2 regions of the Lysinibacillus sp. RU7 genome follow, and region 1 is predicted to be linked to the other one. Evidence: predicted binding sites of a transcription regulator. Region 1 holds the regulator's gene; the other holds the start of a gene.
The links. Region 1 encodes LexA, which represses DNA repair genes until DNA is damaged. Its sites were predicted from a motif close to CGAACATATGTTCG; they were not measured.
Positions count from the first base shown of each region.

Region 1 (8,263 bases):
TTAACCTCTTACCGAAAGTCGACCAAGATGAGGGCAGCTCCAAGACCATTTTTATTTTAATCGGTATTATCACGCTTCTTTTGTTAGCTGTTATGTCGTGGCTTTATTTTTCTGCTCGTGTAGATGTCGTGAGCCTCGCAGCAGAAGAACAATCGTTACAAGTAGAGCGTGACGCGTTGCAAGTGGAGCTCACGAATTTACAAGGAGCTAATCAAGGCTCACTGGAGGAATCGGTAGCCTTTGCGGAGCTTGTGTCATATGATGTATCACCAATAATTGATACAACTAAAGCTTTACTGCCATCGAATACATATTTGCGTAATTATACGTTTGAGCAATCGAGTGTGTCGATTGATATTGATTTTGAGACGTTAAATATGATTTCAGCATATGTAGAACGATTGGAGCAAAATCCGTACTTTTTAGATGTACAAGTAGAATCCATTGCAAACTTTGATGTAAATCCAACGAATGAAGAAGAAGCTGAGGTTGACCGTTTTACGGAAGTGCCTCGTTATTCAGCAACAGTTGTGTTACATATTAATGATCTGTATTTAGCTACTGGAGGTGTAAATTAATGCAACTTTCAAGTGGCAAAAATTCTGAAGTGCTGCTTCTTTCAGCACTTGTCTTAGCTTTATTGTTTGCTGTTTATTATTATGTGGTGAAACCGAAGCAAGAGGAGGCTACTAGTCTAGAGAGTTCGGTTAGTAGCCTGAATAGTGAAATCACGTCGATTCAAGACCAGATTACCTTACTAAAAGAGGAGCAATCTGGCGACATTCCAAATGAATTTGCCTTACGTAAAAAAGTGCCAGCTAGTCGAGAAATTGATCGGATTTTATTAAATATGGAAGAGGTAGAATACGTATCAGGCTCAACGGTGTTAGGGATAAAGTTTAATAATTATGATTCGCTTGTATCAGAATCAGCCTTAACCGACCCAAATGCTACAGAGGAGACGACAGAGGAAACAGCGCAAGGCGAAGTTGCTGAGACGGAACAAAACCCGGTTTCAACGATTGCCACAGCAAATGTACCGACTAATTTAAAATTAGTGACATTTGAAGTGGATGTGGAATCGCCAAACTTTGAAAAATTACAGTTATTTATTAAAGAAATTGAGCGATTAGAACGTGTGATGCACATTGATAAAATTGATTACCAATTACCTGGTGAAGCAGAGTTACTAGCAGAGGATCGTTCGGAAATCGCAGCAGCAATCATTCAAATCACAACATTTTATTACGAATAAGGGGACCCAGTATGGACATGATGTATACGATTGTTTTCGGGGTATTTGGTCTCGTATTCGGTTCATTTTACAATGTGGTAGGTTTACGGGTGCCAAAAGGGGAATCGATTGTGACCCCGCCTTCCCATTGTACAAACTGTAGCAAAAGGTTAACGGCATTGGAGCTAATTCCTGTGCTTTCTTATGTCATGCAGGGAGGGAAGTGCCGCGGGTGTGGTGTCAAAGTGTCACCGATCTACTTATTAACAGAAATCGTGACGGCGGTCCTTTTTGCACTGAGCTATACGGTGTTTGGCTTGAGTGCGGAGCTTTTTGTGGCGTTACTGTTTGTTTCATTACTCGTCATTATTAATGTTTCAGATATCGCGTATATGCTGATTCCGAATAAAATCTTATTATTTTTCTTACCATTTTTAGTCATTGGGCGTATTTTATCCCCACTTGAACCGTGGTGGGATAGCTTGCTTGGGGCTAGTGTTGGGTTTAGTATATTGCTACTCATAGCGGTTGTCTCAAAAGGTGGTATGGGGGGCGGCGATATTAAGCTGTTCTTTTTAATTGGTCTCGTGCTCGGTACCGTCAATGCGCTGTTAACCTTGTTTTTAGCATCTGTTATTGGGATGGTGATGGGGCTGATACTATTAAAAGTGCGTGGCCAAGGAAGGAAAACGCCTGTACCGTTTGGGCCATCGATTGCGATTGGTGCCCTGATTACTTATTTTTATGGTGCACAGCTGATTGAATGGTACTGGCAATTATTTTAAATGAAACAAGGTGAATTCTGCGGAATTTGCCTTTTTTTCTGTGGATTAGGCAAGTAAAATTGAAAATAAAGCAAGTACACCGCTACCTTCATAAGAGATGATAGTGAGCTAGTAGGATTTTTGCTTCATATATCGAATGGATCAACTTAGGGGGAATTTAGATGAAACCGATTATTGGTGTGACCATGCATTCATCAGAGAGAAAATTTGAAATTAATGAGACGTATATTCAAGCGGTTTTACAGGCAGGGGGCATTCCGCTTTGCTTCCCGCATATTACAACGGGCATTGAGGAATTTATCTCCAAAGTAGACGGGTTACTTTTAATTGGGGGCCATGATATTCATCCGAAATTTTTTGGAGAAGATCCAATTCCGATGCAAGGGATGGTCATTGAACAACGCGACGAAAGTGATTTTCAAGTATTACAGGCCGCATTAAAGCGCGACTTACCTGTTTTTGCGGTTTGTCGCGGCCATCAAGTGTTGAATGTGGCGTTTGGTGGCTCGCTGTATCAAGACATTCCGTCACAAGTAAATGGCGCTATACAACATGCCCAAAAATCAGCACGTCATGAAAAAATTCATCGTGTCGTCGTAAAAGAGGGAACAAAGCTATTCGAGTTAATTGGCAATGAAGTGTGGACGAATTCCTTCCATCATCAAGCGATTAAAGAAGTAGGGGACGGCTTAATGGTGACGGCGTCTACGAGTGATGGGGTGATTGAAGCGATTGAACATCCAGATTATACATTTTGTTTAGGGATACAGTGGCATCCAGAAGAGCTAGCTATGAAACAAGATGATGCATCGCTTACGTTATTTAAAGCGTTTGTGGATACGTGTCAAAAATAAAAAACGGTGTAGGCGAAGTGTGACTTTGCCTACACGTTTTTATTAATGAATATTTCGGTATAAACCAACGACTTTCCCTAAAATCTTCACTTGGTCTACTAAAATCGGATCCATTGAAGAGTTTTCAGGTTGTAAGCGGAAATGTGTTTTTTCCTTATAGAAGCGCTTCACTGTTGCTTCATCATCTTCGGTCATCGCTACAACAATATCCCCGTTGTTTGCTGTAGATTGTTGTTTGACGATGACGTAATCCCCATCTAAAATGCCTGCTTCAATCATCGACTCGCCCATAATTTCCAACATGAAAATTTGATCCTCACTTGTGCCATATGTGTTTGGTAGTGGGAAATATTCCTCTGTATTTTCAATGGCCGTAATCGGTAGCCCGGCTGTTACTTTGCCGATTAAAGGAACATGAATAACGTCTACTTTAGTTGTGAGCGTATCTTCTTGATTTAATATTTCAATAGCACGTGGCTTCGTAGGATCGCGACGAATTAACCCCTTGCTTTCAAGACGAGCTAAATGACCATGAACGGTTGAACTAGAAGCCAGTCCGACAGCTTCCCCTATTTCACGAACGGACGGTGGATAGCCTTTAGAGCGTACTTCTTCTTTGATGAATGCTAAAATTGCTTCCTGTCGTTTAGATACTTTTGTCATGTTTTTTCACCTCTCTGTAAGAGTTCTTCCTTATTATTTACACTCAGTATAACATATACGAACAGAAAAGCAAACGTAAGTTCGAAAAAATATTGACAAAAAACGAACAGCTGTATTAAAATGAGAACGTATATTCCGAACAAGTATTCGAGGGGGATTTATCAATGAATTGGTTAAAGAAAAATAACTATGTAGCTCTACTTTTAGGGGTTACAGTAGCATTTGTGACATACTTATACATAACAGATGAAAAAATTGAGCAATACGAACAGATTACAGTGCAGCATGGCGATACTTTATGGTCGTTAGCCGATGAATATCGTGGTAAAATGTCTACGCAAGACTGGGTTTCTTTTGTACAAAAGGAGAATTATTTATTTAATCAACTGTTAACTGCAGGTCAAACGATTATAATTCCTGTTGAAAAAGACTCCGTATATGTTGTTAGACTTTCAACACAAGAAGAGACTGATTCCATTAAAGTAGCGAGTGAACAACGATGACACAACAAAAACAAGCTGTCGTTTATTGCCGTGTAAGCACAGTGAAAGAAACACAAGAAACATCTTTAGTCAGGCAGCGTGAAGAATTAACACGTTACGCCCAGCAGTTACAATTTACCGTAGCAGCTGTTTTCGAAGATCAACAAAGCGGTTATGATGTTGACCGAGATGGCTTACTTGAAATGCTCGATTTCATGAAAGCGAAACGTATTCAAACGCTTTTCATTCAGGATGAAACCCGGTTAGGGCGTGGGAATGCTCGGATGGCCGTGTTGCATTTACTGTTAAAGCAAGAGGTAACGGTTTATTCCTTGAATGAAGCGGGACCACTATCATTAAATGAGATGGATACAATGCTGTTAGAAATATTGGCGATTGTAGAAGAATATCAGCGGAAATTGCATAATGCTAAAATCCGACGAGGCATGAGGCGCGCTGTAGAAAATGGCTATCGTCCCGAGTTAAATTTAACAGAGCGCGGTAACTTAGAGGGACGTGAACGAATTGAAGTTCCGATTGAAGAAATCGTGAAGCTTCGAGACAGAGGCATGACATTTAAAGAAATTGCTAGTACATTACAAGGACTAGGGTTTCAAGTAAGTAAAGCGACGGTAAATCGCCGCTACATCGAATATACTGAGCAACAAGAACAATCAACAGAGTCACCAGAATAAGTTCTGGTGCTCTTTTTTTATTGGAAAAGTGCAAGATAGAAATTTGTCGAAATAGCCAGAATAAAGCACAATCACTTGCACTTCCGCTTATTTTTTCATACCTTTGTAATAGTTAGTGTAGAAAGGTGAGACATGTATGCTATCAAAAGAAAAAATTGCTCGCATTAATGAGCTATCTAAAAAGAAAAAAGCGGGAACATTAACAGAAGCGGAAGCAAAGGAACAATCGCAGTTACGAAAAGAATACTTAGACACATTCCGCAACACGATGCGCGATACAATTGAAAATGTAAAAATCGTTGACGCAGCAGGAAATGATGTAACGCCTGAAAAAGTGAAGCAAGCACAAGAGAAAAAGTTCTTAAATTAATAAATGCTCGATTTGGAAATATTACCTTGATTAAAAAGACACATATTAAAAGCAAGTGGAACGAAGGGTGGCGAGTGTAGCTGACGGCATTCGCCTTTCGCTACAGAGCAAAGCTTCCAGCGGGAAAAGCGAGACAGCCGAGACCCCGCAGGAACGTAGTGACGAGGAGGCTTGGCCTCGCCCGCGGAAAGCGTCCGCCCGTAGTGGAACGGATTGATAATTTCATGTTTTGATAAGGAGTTTTAATAAATATTTTATCAAAACAATGATGTGTCACATTTAACAAAAAAGTATAACATATTTACTTGAAAAGCATTGTTTTATTTAACAAATATGACTAAACTATATAAGAACAATATTCGTGCGAGAAAGGATGTCATAATATGACACAACATATGGATCAGTTAGCGATTAACGCTATCCGAACATTATCAATTGATGCAATTGAAAAAGCCAACTCTGGTCACCCGGGTTTACCAATGGGTGCAGCTCCAATGGCGTATACATTATGGACAAAGCAATTACGCCACAACCCACAAAATCCTAAATGGTTTAACCGCGACCGTTTCGTATTATCAGCAGGTCATGGCTCGATGCTATTATATAGCTTACTGCACTTAGGTGGTTATGGGTTAGACATGGAAGAAATCAAAAACTTCCGTCAATGGGATTCAAAAACGCCAGGTCACCCAGAGTATGGTCATACGGTAGGGGTAGAAGCAACAACTGGTCCACTTGGTCAAGGCATTGCGATGACAGTCGGGATGGCAATGGCTGAACGTCACCTTGCTGCCACTTACAATAAACCAGGTTATGAAATTGTAGACCACTATACAGTTGCATTATGTGGCGACGGGGACTTAATGGAAGGCGTTGCGGCAGAGGCGATTTCATTAGCAGGTCACTTACAACTAGAAAAACTAATTGTCCTATACGATTCAAATGATATTTCATTAGACGGAGATTTAGGAAAATCGTTTTCTGAAAATGTTAAAAAGCGTTTTGAATCATACGGCTGGAACTACTTACGAGTAGATGATGGCAACGATGTTGAAGCAATCAACAATGCGATTGAACAAGCGAAAAAGAACACGGGTGGTCCGACATTAATCGAAGTGAAAACAGTCATTGGTTTCGGTTCGCCAAATAAATCAGGAAAAGCGGATTCTCACGGTGCGCCACTTGGAACAGATGAAGTTGTCTTAACAAAAGAAGCGTACAGCTGGGCACATGAGCCATTCCAAATTCCACAAGACGTGTACGATACATTTAAAGCAGCGGCAGAAGTACAAGGTGTACAAGCAGAAGCAGCTTGGAATGAAACATTTGAAAGCTACAAAGCACAATTCCCAGAATTAGCAGCGCAGTTTGAAAATGCAATGAACGGTGAAATTCCAGCGGACTACGATGCAGAAATTCCTGTATATGAAGTAGGTAAATCTGTTGCAACACGTTCATCTTCAGGAGATGCGATCAACGCGCTTGCGAAAAAAGTACCTTCATTCTTTGGTGGTTCAGCGGACTTAGCGGGATCGAACAAAACAACAATGAAGGGTGCAGGCGACTTCTCAGCAGAGAACTATGCTGGCCGTAATATTTGGTTCGGTGTACGTGAATTTGCGATGGGTGCTGCACTAAACGGTATGGCTTTACACGGTGGCGTAAACGTATTCGGTGGTACATTCTTCGTGTTCTCTGATTATGTACGTCCAGCTGTTCGTTTGTCTGCATTAATGGGCTTACCAGTAACGTATGTATTCACGCACGATTCAATCGCTGTTGGTGAAGATGGTCCAACACATGAGCCAATCGAGCACTTAGCATCATTACGTGCAATGCCAAACCTTTCTGTCATTCGTCCAGCTGATGCAAACGAATCAGCGGAAGCTTGGAAGGTAGCCTTAACAAGCGAGTCTACACCAACTGTTTTAGTATTATCTCGTCAAAACTTACCGGTTCTTGATGCACCAATCGAAACAGTACGTGAAGGTGTACAAAAAGGTGCTTATGTCCTTTCACCAGCTACAAAAGAAACACCAGATGCGATTTTAATTGCAACTGGCTCAGAGGTTTCATTAGCGGTAGAAGCGCAAAAAGCATTATTAGCAGACGGTATCGATGTGTCTGTCGTATCTATGCCTTCAGTAGATCGCTTCGAAAAGCAATCAGCAGCTTATAAAGAATCTGTTCTTCCAAAAGCAGTGACAAAACGTCTTGCGATCGAGATGGGTGCGTCTTTAGGCTGGCACAAATATACAGGCTTTGACGGCGATGTATTAGCAATCGATCAATTCGGTGCATCAGCGCCAGGTGAGTTAGTGATGGAGAAATACGGTTTCACAGTCGAAAACGTAGTAGCAAAAGTAAAAGCACTATAATTCAAGAAAGTATAACAGCTTCTCTGGAATCGATATATTCGATATAAAACACTTAATTTCTGCGACGAGTAACCGCAGGAGCAAACGTAAAAAGGGAGGTAGCTTGAAGCTACCTCTCTTTTGGTTTTTTCGATATGGAAACGAAAATCGAGATTATATTTGTGATACATATGGCGATAAAAATAGTTGTATCGGAAGAATTGCCGTTCAGTACGAATGCATCGATAATGATGCCGGCACTATATAATAATTGTCCCGCAATGATACTAGAAAAAGCTGCATATAACACTGTAATCCAAGTCGGAATGATTTTTGCAATGACGATGGCTAAAAAAATCACGCTGAAAATAAATATTGTTCGGAAAATAGGCTGCCATACAGTAAATGTAGGGTCGATTGTAAAACTTGTATATGTAAAATCCATATTAGTCGCCTCCTTTTCTAAATTTTACCTTATTATGAATAGGGATGCTATGATGAACTAGGAAGTTCAGAATATGGAAAAAAGCGATAAATCATATATTTCTAAGGCTTGTACAATGAATTCTATAGCAACACTTTTAGAATTAGTGTATAATCCTCTTTGGAGAGTTTTCTCGGGATTTCGTATAGTGGAGGAGGTTGGATTCAAAATGAATTTATGGCTTGGTATTGTACTTATCATCGTCGCTTTAATCGGGGGCGTAGCAATCGGTTTCTACGCGGCTCGTCAATATATGATGAAGTATTTGAAAGAAAATCCACCAATTAATGAACAAATGATTCGTGTGATGATGGCACAAATGGGACGTAAACCATCTGA
Region 1 is NZ_JBYQFK010000001.1:101,700-109,962, forward strand. Features, by position in the region: gene AC3II9_RS00445 (PilN domain-containing protein) at 1-578, shown strand, start outside; gene AC3II9_RS00450 (potassium transporter) at 578-1,255, shown strand; gene AC3II9_RS00455 (prepilin peptidase) at 1,267-2,019, shown strand; gene AC3II9_RS00460 (gamma-glutamyl-gamma-aminobutyrate hydrolase family protein) at 2,181-2,873, shown strand; gene lexA (transcriptional repressor LexA) at 2,916-3,536, opposite strand; gene yneA (cell division suppressor protein YneA) at 3,701-4,039, shown strand; gene AC3II9_RS00475 (YneB family resolvase-like protein) at 4,036-4,713, shown strand; gene AC3II9_RS00480 (DUF896 domain-containing protein) at 4,850-5,083, shown strand; gene tkt (transketolase) at 5,467-7,461, shown strand; gene AC3II9_RS00490 (hypothetical protein) at 7,571-7,885, opposite strand; gene AC3II9_RS00495 (YneF family protein) at 8,094-8,263, shown strand, end outside.

Region 2 (8,263 bases), on a different contig from region 1:
AAGTAGATCAGCATTATATCGTGACGCGAATAAAAATAGGGGAGTACAATAGTCAAATTAATTTGACAGCAGAAAATTTTGTTGCGGCACATGATTTGTTGATTCAGATAATGACTACAATTTTAATGGAAAAACTACATCGTCATCCTCAACGTATGATAGAATGCGTGGTTGCTGTACAAAAGCTAGCAGCCTATGACAAACAATTGATCGTTGAAGTATATATGGAAAATACGTTTAAATACTTTTTAAACGAAGTATCTGATATGTTAAATGAGATGATGAGTTTAGATACAATCAAACAACTGCTTTCGAACATGCAGAAAAAGATAGACGAGACCCATAGTGTAACTGCCGCAACTGAAGAAATGAGTGCTTCTATACAGGGGGTAGCAAATTATGCAGTTGAAGTAGCAAAAGGAACAGATGAGGCGGTTCATTCAGCGGAAGAAAGCGGAAAAGTCGTAGATGAAACGATGGAAGATATAAGGCGAGTCGGTCATGTATATGGAAAAATTGTAAAGAATGTGGAACAACTGAATCAAGAAATTGACTATACACAGGATATTGTGAGAATCATTAAAGAAATCGCTGATCAAACCAATTTATTAGCGCTAAACGCATCGATTGAAGCGGCTCGCGCAGGAGAGCATGGGCGTGGTTTTTCAGTAGTTGCTTCAGAGGTGAGAAAATTATCGGAGCATACAAAGGAACAAATTGTGAAGATTATTGCTAATATGGAGTCATTGCAAAATGTATCTTTGGAAGTCATTGAAGGGATTGGCCAAACGGAAAAATTAGTTGAAAAGAGTGTTGTAGGGGCGGAAAGTGCAAGTGAAGCATTAATCAGTATCGTTGAAATGATGAAAGGAATTAATGAATCAACTACTCAAATAGCAGCGATGAGTGAAGAACAAACCTCTACGATTGTGGACATCGCTTCGAGAAATGCGAGTATTTACGATAATAGTGTAGAGTCGCAAGAAATATCAAAGCAAACGGCAAAAACATTTTTTGAAATTAGCAATAAAATGGATACGTATCGAAAGAAATTCTTAAATATTAATGTGAAACTAACGTCAAAAGATATTTTAAAAGTGGCGAAAACGGACCATTTACTGTGGAAATGGCGAGTATATAACTTAATTTTAGGCATAGGGACAATCGACGCAAAAGAAACGATTTCTCATAAAGAATGTAGACTAGGGAAATGGTATTACGGAGATTTACCTAATCATGTGAAAAGCAAAAAAGCATTTAAAGACTTGGAACAACCGCATATGCAAGTACATCAAAGTGCTCAACTGGCAGTGAAATGTTTTGAAATGAATGACCCTATAGGAATAGAGAAAGCTTTTGAGGAACTAGAGAAATATTCCGAAATTGTTTTGAATTTATTAACGGATTTAGAGAAGGAACTTTAGTAACAAATAGAAGCGCAATAATCCTTGTAAGGTTAGGATTATTGCGCTTTCATAATGCTATCGTATTTGTATGTTCAAGGATAGTTGCTATAGTTTATATTGTTTGACTAATGCATCTAGTTCTGTAGCGAGAGTAGCTAGTTGCTCTGTTCCTCTTGATACTTCTTTAATTAATGCGCTTGATTGGACTGCAGTTGCCGCTGTTTCTTGAACACCAGCTGAAGCCTCTTGTGTAATAGCATTGATTTCTTCGATAGATGCATTGATTTCTTGTCCTTCTTCTGCCATCCCCTGAACATTTTGCATCATACGCACTACATGATTCGCTACTTGTTGCATCGCTTCGTTAATAGATATAAATGTTTCTGTCGTTTGTTGTAATTGAGCGGAGCCTTCTTGTACTTTGCTAAATCCAGTAGCTAAGGACATATTGACGTTTTTTGAATCTTGTTGAATCGTTTGGACAATCGTTGTAATTTCATCTACGGAACTTGCCACTTGTTCTGCTAATTTCCGCACTTCTTCTGCTACGACAGCAAAGCCTTTTCCGTGTTCACCAGCTCGCGCCGCTTCGATCGATGCATTGAGCGCCAACAAATTCGTTTGGTCAGCTACAGCTTTAATGATAGAGACAAAGGAAGAAATATCTTGAGCCTGGTCGTCTAATTTTTTCATTTTCTCCATCGAATCTTCAACAATTTGATAAATGGACTGCATTTGTTCGTTCGAATGGGTGATGAGTGTTCGTCCTTCATTCGATAAAGCCACAACTTCAGCTGTCCCTTGCTGCAATTCACTTGCATGGTTACTTGTATCTTGTAGTTTCCAAGCATAGTCATTCATAATCGTCGATAATTCCGTTGTTGCATGAATTTGGCTTTCTGTTCCCGCTGCAAGCTCTTCCATCGTGTTGGCTATTTGTGTAGCACCTGTAGCTACTTCTTTTGATGCGGAAGATAATTCGTCGCTATAAGAGGATACTTCTGTTGCCGTTGTTGCTACCTGGGTAAGTGTCTGTTTTAAGCTATGTTGGAAGTGTTGTATGCTTTCGATTAAGTCGCCTACTTCATCCTTTTGCTTTTTGAGCACTAAATGGTTACGTAAGTCACCTGTTGCTAATACAGTCATTTGTTTTGAAATGGCTTTCACCGGATTTGAAATCGAGCGACTAAATAAAATAGAAATAAACACAACGACAATCGTCGTAACAACTAATACGATGGTTGCTACGATAAAAATTTGTTTTTTCGTACCTGCAATCACTGAAGTGTCTTGACTAATATGTATCATACCAATAATTTTCGTATTTGTTGGATCGTACATCGGCATATACGTTTCAATCATCGAGTCATTGTGCATACGTACAAGTTCACCGTTTTGAATAGAAGGAAGCATTGTGTTGTTTTGTAATGTTTGACCGAGATTTTGTTCTTCGGAAGATACAACAATTGTCTGTTCTTCGTTATATAAATTAATCGTAATATTGGGTAATAATTGTTGCAGTTCTTTTACAAAAGTATCATCCAAGCCTGTTTGGAGCGTCCCGATGATTTGATCATTGTGAACAAGTGGCATAAATGCTCGAACGGATAATCCACTACTACCAAATTCAAAGCCAGCAGTCGATTGACCCGTTAATGTAGACTGAATCGCAGGTAAATTACTTTTATCGTCACCGTATTTCTCTGGATTATGCCCACGTAGCATCACGATTCCGTTTTGATCGCCCACTTCAAAAACCGTTACGCCATGTTCCGTTTGTAATCGCTCATACATAGGGATTAACGTCTGTTGAATTTGTGTGCGATCCCCTGAAGCAAAAGCCTTTAATACCGCTTCATCTTCTGCGTAGAGTGCGGAAAGGGTTAAAAGTTCATTTGCTGTCGCTTCAAAATGTGTTTTCACTGTCTGTTCCACTTCTATTTGCTGACTTTCGCTCATGGCATTTAAGCTATTTGCAGAAGTAAAAAATAAAATGGCAACGGTCATTCCTAATGCAATGAGAGTGACAGATAAAAATACAGCGACTAACTTTTTGTTTAATGTATTAAATTGCATAAGTACTCCTTTCTAAACAATCCTTTCCAATATAACATAAATATAGTCCATTTCGTCTATAGGTTTTGTTTGAAAGCGAAAAATCAGTATAAAAAAACTTGCTACAAATTCGTAGCAAGTTTGTATTCATAGGCCAATTCATCTAACTGTTTATTCAATGATACATATAAATCATGCTCATTAAAGAACCATTCATCAGCTTTTTCAATATAAAAATGGACACCGCTTACGTCTGTTTCCACACCGATTTCATGTGGTAACTCACGATTCATGCCAAGTGAAAATCCTTCATGGAACGGCGAGGAACCACCATACCGTGCATAAAAGCGAATATAGTCACCTTGTTCGACTTCCATTTCTTCTTGAAACCATGCAAATGCCTCGTCTGTTATAACAATTTTCAATTTCATCACCTCGTTGTCTATTATGCAAGCAATTTGAGTGAATGAAAATAAAAAAGCTCTCGAGCAGAGAGCTTAAATCCATTTCACTTTTGGTTCTGTGCCATTTTTGATTCGTTTAATATTTTCACGGTGACGGTAAACAATAAACGTAAATAAACAAGCGATTAAAATGCTTAATTCCCATTCACCACTGACAAATCCGTAAACAATACTATAAATAAGTGCGACAGTCGCTGCGATGATGGATGTGAGGCTGACCATTTTTGTTAATTTTAATGCCAACAAGAAGGTGCAGAATAAAACGATAAATAACGGCCAAGTATAGCCTAATAATAAGCCTGCACTTGTCGCCACTGCTTTTCCACCACGGAAGCTTGCAAAAATGGGGAACATATGACCAATTACCGCCACAACACCTAAAATAAGTGGATGAATGCTTGTCTCCTGAAAATATGGGAGAAGTGGCAATAGTACGGCTGCTGTTCCTTTTAACACATCGATAATAGTGACAGCAATGCCGGCTTTTTTCCCAAGTGTGCGGAATGTATTCGTCGCTCCTAAATTTCCGCTACCGTGTTCACGAATGTCTGTTTTATAAAAAGCTTTTCCGACCCATAATCCAGATGGAATGGAACCAATTAAATAAGCACAAAGAATAATAAGTGCATTTAGCATGCGGTTGTGCTCCTTTCAATAGTAAAAAAATTATTAGTTGGTACTAATAGGTTGTATCAAGTATTTTACACGTTTTTCATTCAATTAGAAAGTGGAATTTATCATATATCAAGATATCCTACCATGGAATGATGTATCATTAGTAGAAAGAAATCCATTTCATATAGGAAAAAGGGTATATTTTTGTCGTTATTTTTGAAAAAAAGAAGGAAATATGCCCCTATTTCATGAATTTCAATAGTGCATGAACTTTTATTGGGACAGAGATGATGATACAATAAATGTCTAATTGCGCTTGTTGGAAATATTGACAGCGCCTACTATTCCAAGTACGATTAGTAGTGGTAGAACGTTTGTTTGGTTTTGGAGGGGAATTGATTTGGTAAATAAGCAACAAGGCATCGCCTATAATGACGATGCCATTCAAGTATTAGAAGGATTGGAAGCTGTTCGTAAACGACCAGGGATGTATATCGGTTCTACAGACGGGCGCGGTCTTCATCATCTAGTGTATGAGATAGTGGATAATGCGGTTGATGAAGCACTTGCTGGGTTTGGTTCACATATCATCGTCAAAATTCATGAAGATAATAGTATGAGTGTACGTGACTTCGGACGAGGTATGCCTACGGGAATGCATAAAATGGGTAAACCTACGCCAGAAATCATCTTTACAGTATTACATGCTGGAGGGAAGTTTGGCCAAGGTGGCTATAAAACAAGTGGCGGCTTACATGGTGTAGGTTCATCCGTTGTCAATGCCCTTTCATCATTTTTAGAAGTCACAATTTATCGTGATGGTGTCATTCACCGTCAACGTTTTGAGCAAGGAGGAAAGCCTGCTACATCGCTTGAAACAATCGGAAAAACGAAAGAGACAGGCACACTTGTTCATTTCTTACCAGATAAAGAAATCTTCTCCGTAACGAAGTTTAACTATGATACATTAGCTGAGCGTCTTCGTGAATCCGCTTTCTTGTTAAAAGGGCTTAAAATTGAGCTGATTGATGAGCGCGGTGAGGGTACGTCTGATACTTTCCATTATGAAAGTGGTATTGAAGCATTTGTCGCTTATTTAAATGAAGAAAAAGACGTGCTACACCCGGTTCAATATGTGGAAGGGGCACAGCAAGAAATTGAAGTAGAGTTTGCCTTCCAGTTTAATGATGGCTACTCTGAAACAATTCTTTCATTCGTTAACAATGTACGCACACGAGACGGCGGCACACATGAAACAGGTGCAAAAGCCGCTATGACACGTGTGTTTAATGAATATGCACGGAAAATTGGGTTACTCAAAGAAAAGGATAAAAACTTGGAAGGGACCGATATCCGCGAAGGCTTATCTGCTATCGTCTCTGTTCGTATCCCGGAGCATTTACTGCAGTTTGAAGGACAAACAAAAGGGAAGCTCGGTACAAGTGAGGCGCGTTCTGCTGTGGATACGGTTGTATCGGAGCAGCTTTTATATGTGCTAGAGGAAAATGCTGAATTATCCTCTTCTTTAGTCCGTAAAGCGATTCGCGCGCAACAAGCACGTGAAGCTGCACGAAAGGCACGTGAGGATGCGCGAAACGGCAAGAAAAATAAAAAGAGTAGTACGCTGTTGTCAGGTAAATTAACACCGGCTCAGTCCAAAAATGCGGCCAAAAATGAATTATACCTTGTAGAGGGAGATTCTGCAGGTGGTTCAGCCAAACAAGGGCGTGACCGCAGCTTCCAAGCGATTTTGCCACTGCGCGGGAAAGTGATTAATACGGAAAAAGCGAAGCTACAAGATATTATGAAAAATGAAGAAATTGCAACGATTATTCATGCAATCGGTGCAGGTGTTGGATCGGACTTTAATGTGGCGGATACTGCATACGATAAAGTAGTCATTATGACCGATGCCGATACAGACGGTGCACATATTCAAGTCTTACTACTGACGTTTTTCTATCGTTACATGCGTCCACTCGTTGAAGCAGGGAAAGTATTTATTGCACTGCCGCCACTGTACAAAGTATCCAAAGGAGCAGGCAAGAAAGAAGTCATTGAATACGCTTGGACAGAAAGTGGGTTACAGCAAGCGATGAAAAAAGTCGGCAAAGGCTATGTCATTCAGCGCTATAAAGGGCTTGGTGAGATGAATGCCGATCAGTTATGGGATACAACGATGAACCCTGAAACACGTACATTAATCCGGGTAACCATTGACGATGCTGCGCGTGCGGAACGTCGTGTTTCCACATTAATGGGCGATAAAGTAGAGCCTCGTCGTAAATGGATAGAGACGAATGTGAACTTCGGTATGGAAGAAGACCTCAATATCCTAGATAACGAGTTCATTCACGAGGAGGAAGTATAATGGCAACAGAACGTTTTCAAGATTTACCGTTAGAAGAAATTATGGGTGACCGTTTTGGTCGCTATTCGAAATATATTATTCAAGACCGCGCGTTGCCTGATGCACGCGACGGTCTAAAACCAGTACAACGCCGTATTTTGTATGCGATGTATAACGATAACAACACACATGATAAGCCGTTCCGTAAATCAGCTAAAACAGTCGGGAACGTTATTGGTAACTACCATCCGCACGGTGACTCATCTGTTTATGAAGCGATGGTGCGTATGAGCCAAGAGTGGAAAGCGCGTCATATGCTCATTGAAATGCACGGAAATAACGGTTCTGTCGATGGAGACCCAGCAGCAGCCATGCGTTATACGGAAGCACGTCTGTCAGCGATTGCCGGGGAAATGCTACGTGATATTGGTAAGCGAACAGTAGAGTTCGTGCCAAACTTTGATGATCAAGATGTAGAACCAACTGTGTTACCAGCACGTTTCCCGAATTTATTAGTAAATGGTTCGACGGGGATTTCGGCTGGTTATGCAACGGATATTCCACCACATAACTTAACGGAAAGCTTAGATGCGGTATTAATGCGCCTGGATCATCCAACTGCTACTGTAGATGAATTAATGACGGTCATTAAAGGGCCAGATTTCCCAACAGGTGGTATTATCCAAGGGGTAGACGGCATTAAAAAGGCATATGAAACAGGGCGCGGGAAAATTATCGTTCGTGCGAAAGCCGACATTGAGTCCATTAAAGGAAGTAAAGAACAAATTGTTGTAACAGAGCTTCCGTATGACGTTAACAAAGCGAATTTAATCAAAAAAATCGACGAACAACGGATGGACAAGCGTTTAGAGGGCATCTCTGAAGTGCGTGATGAATCAGATCGTAATGGACTACGTATCGTCATCGAAATGAAAAAAGATATTCCATCACAAGGGATTTTAAATTACTTATATAAAACAACGGATTTACAAGTCACATATAATTTTAATATGATTGCTATTCATAATCGTCGCCCAACGATGATGACATTACCACTCATGTTAGATGCGTATATTGCACACCAAAAAGAAGTGGTGACAAAGCGTTCGGAATACGAGTTACTCAAGGCGAAGGACCGTTTACATATTGTAGAAGGTCTCATGAAGGCGCTATCGATTTTAGATGAAGTCATCGCCACAATTCGTGGCTCTCTTGATAAACGAGATGCGAAAAATAATTTAATTGCAAAGTTTGACTTTACGGAAGTACAAGCGGAAGCGATTGTCAGCTTGCAACTTTACCGTTTAACGAATACCGATATTACCGAGCTGCAAAAAGAACAAAGTGAGCTCACGAAGCTGATTGATCAATTA
Region 2 is NZ_JBYQFK010000014.1:95,469-103,731, reverse strand. Features, by position in the region: gene AC3II9_RS11975 (methyl-accepting chemotaxis protein) at 1-1,424, shown strand, start outside; gene AC3II9_RS11970 (methyl-accepting chemotaxis protein) at 1,512-3,482, opposite strand; gene AC3II9_RS11965 (HesB/YadR/YfhF family protein) at 3,584-3,886, opposite strand; gene plsY (glycerol-3-phosphate 1-O-acyltransferase PlsY) at 3,959-4,561, opposite strand; gene parE (DNA topoisomerase IV subunit B) at 4,941-6,911, shown strand; gene parC (DNA topoisomerase IV subunit A) at 6,908-8,263, shown strand, end outside.
Region 2: the regulator LexA is predicted to act here: its motif matches at 4,908-4,921, upstream of parE (DNA topoisomerase IV subunit B).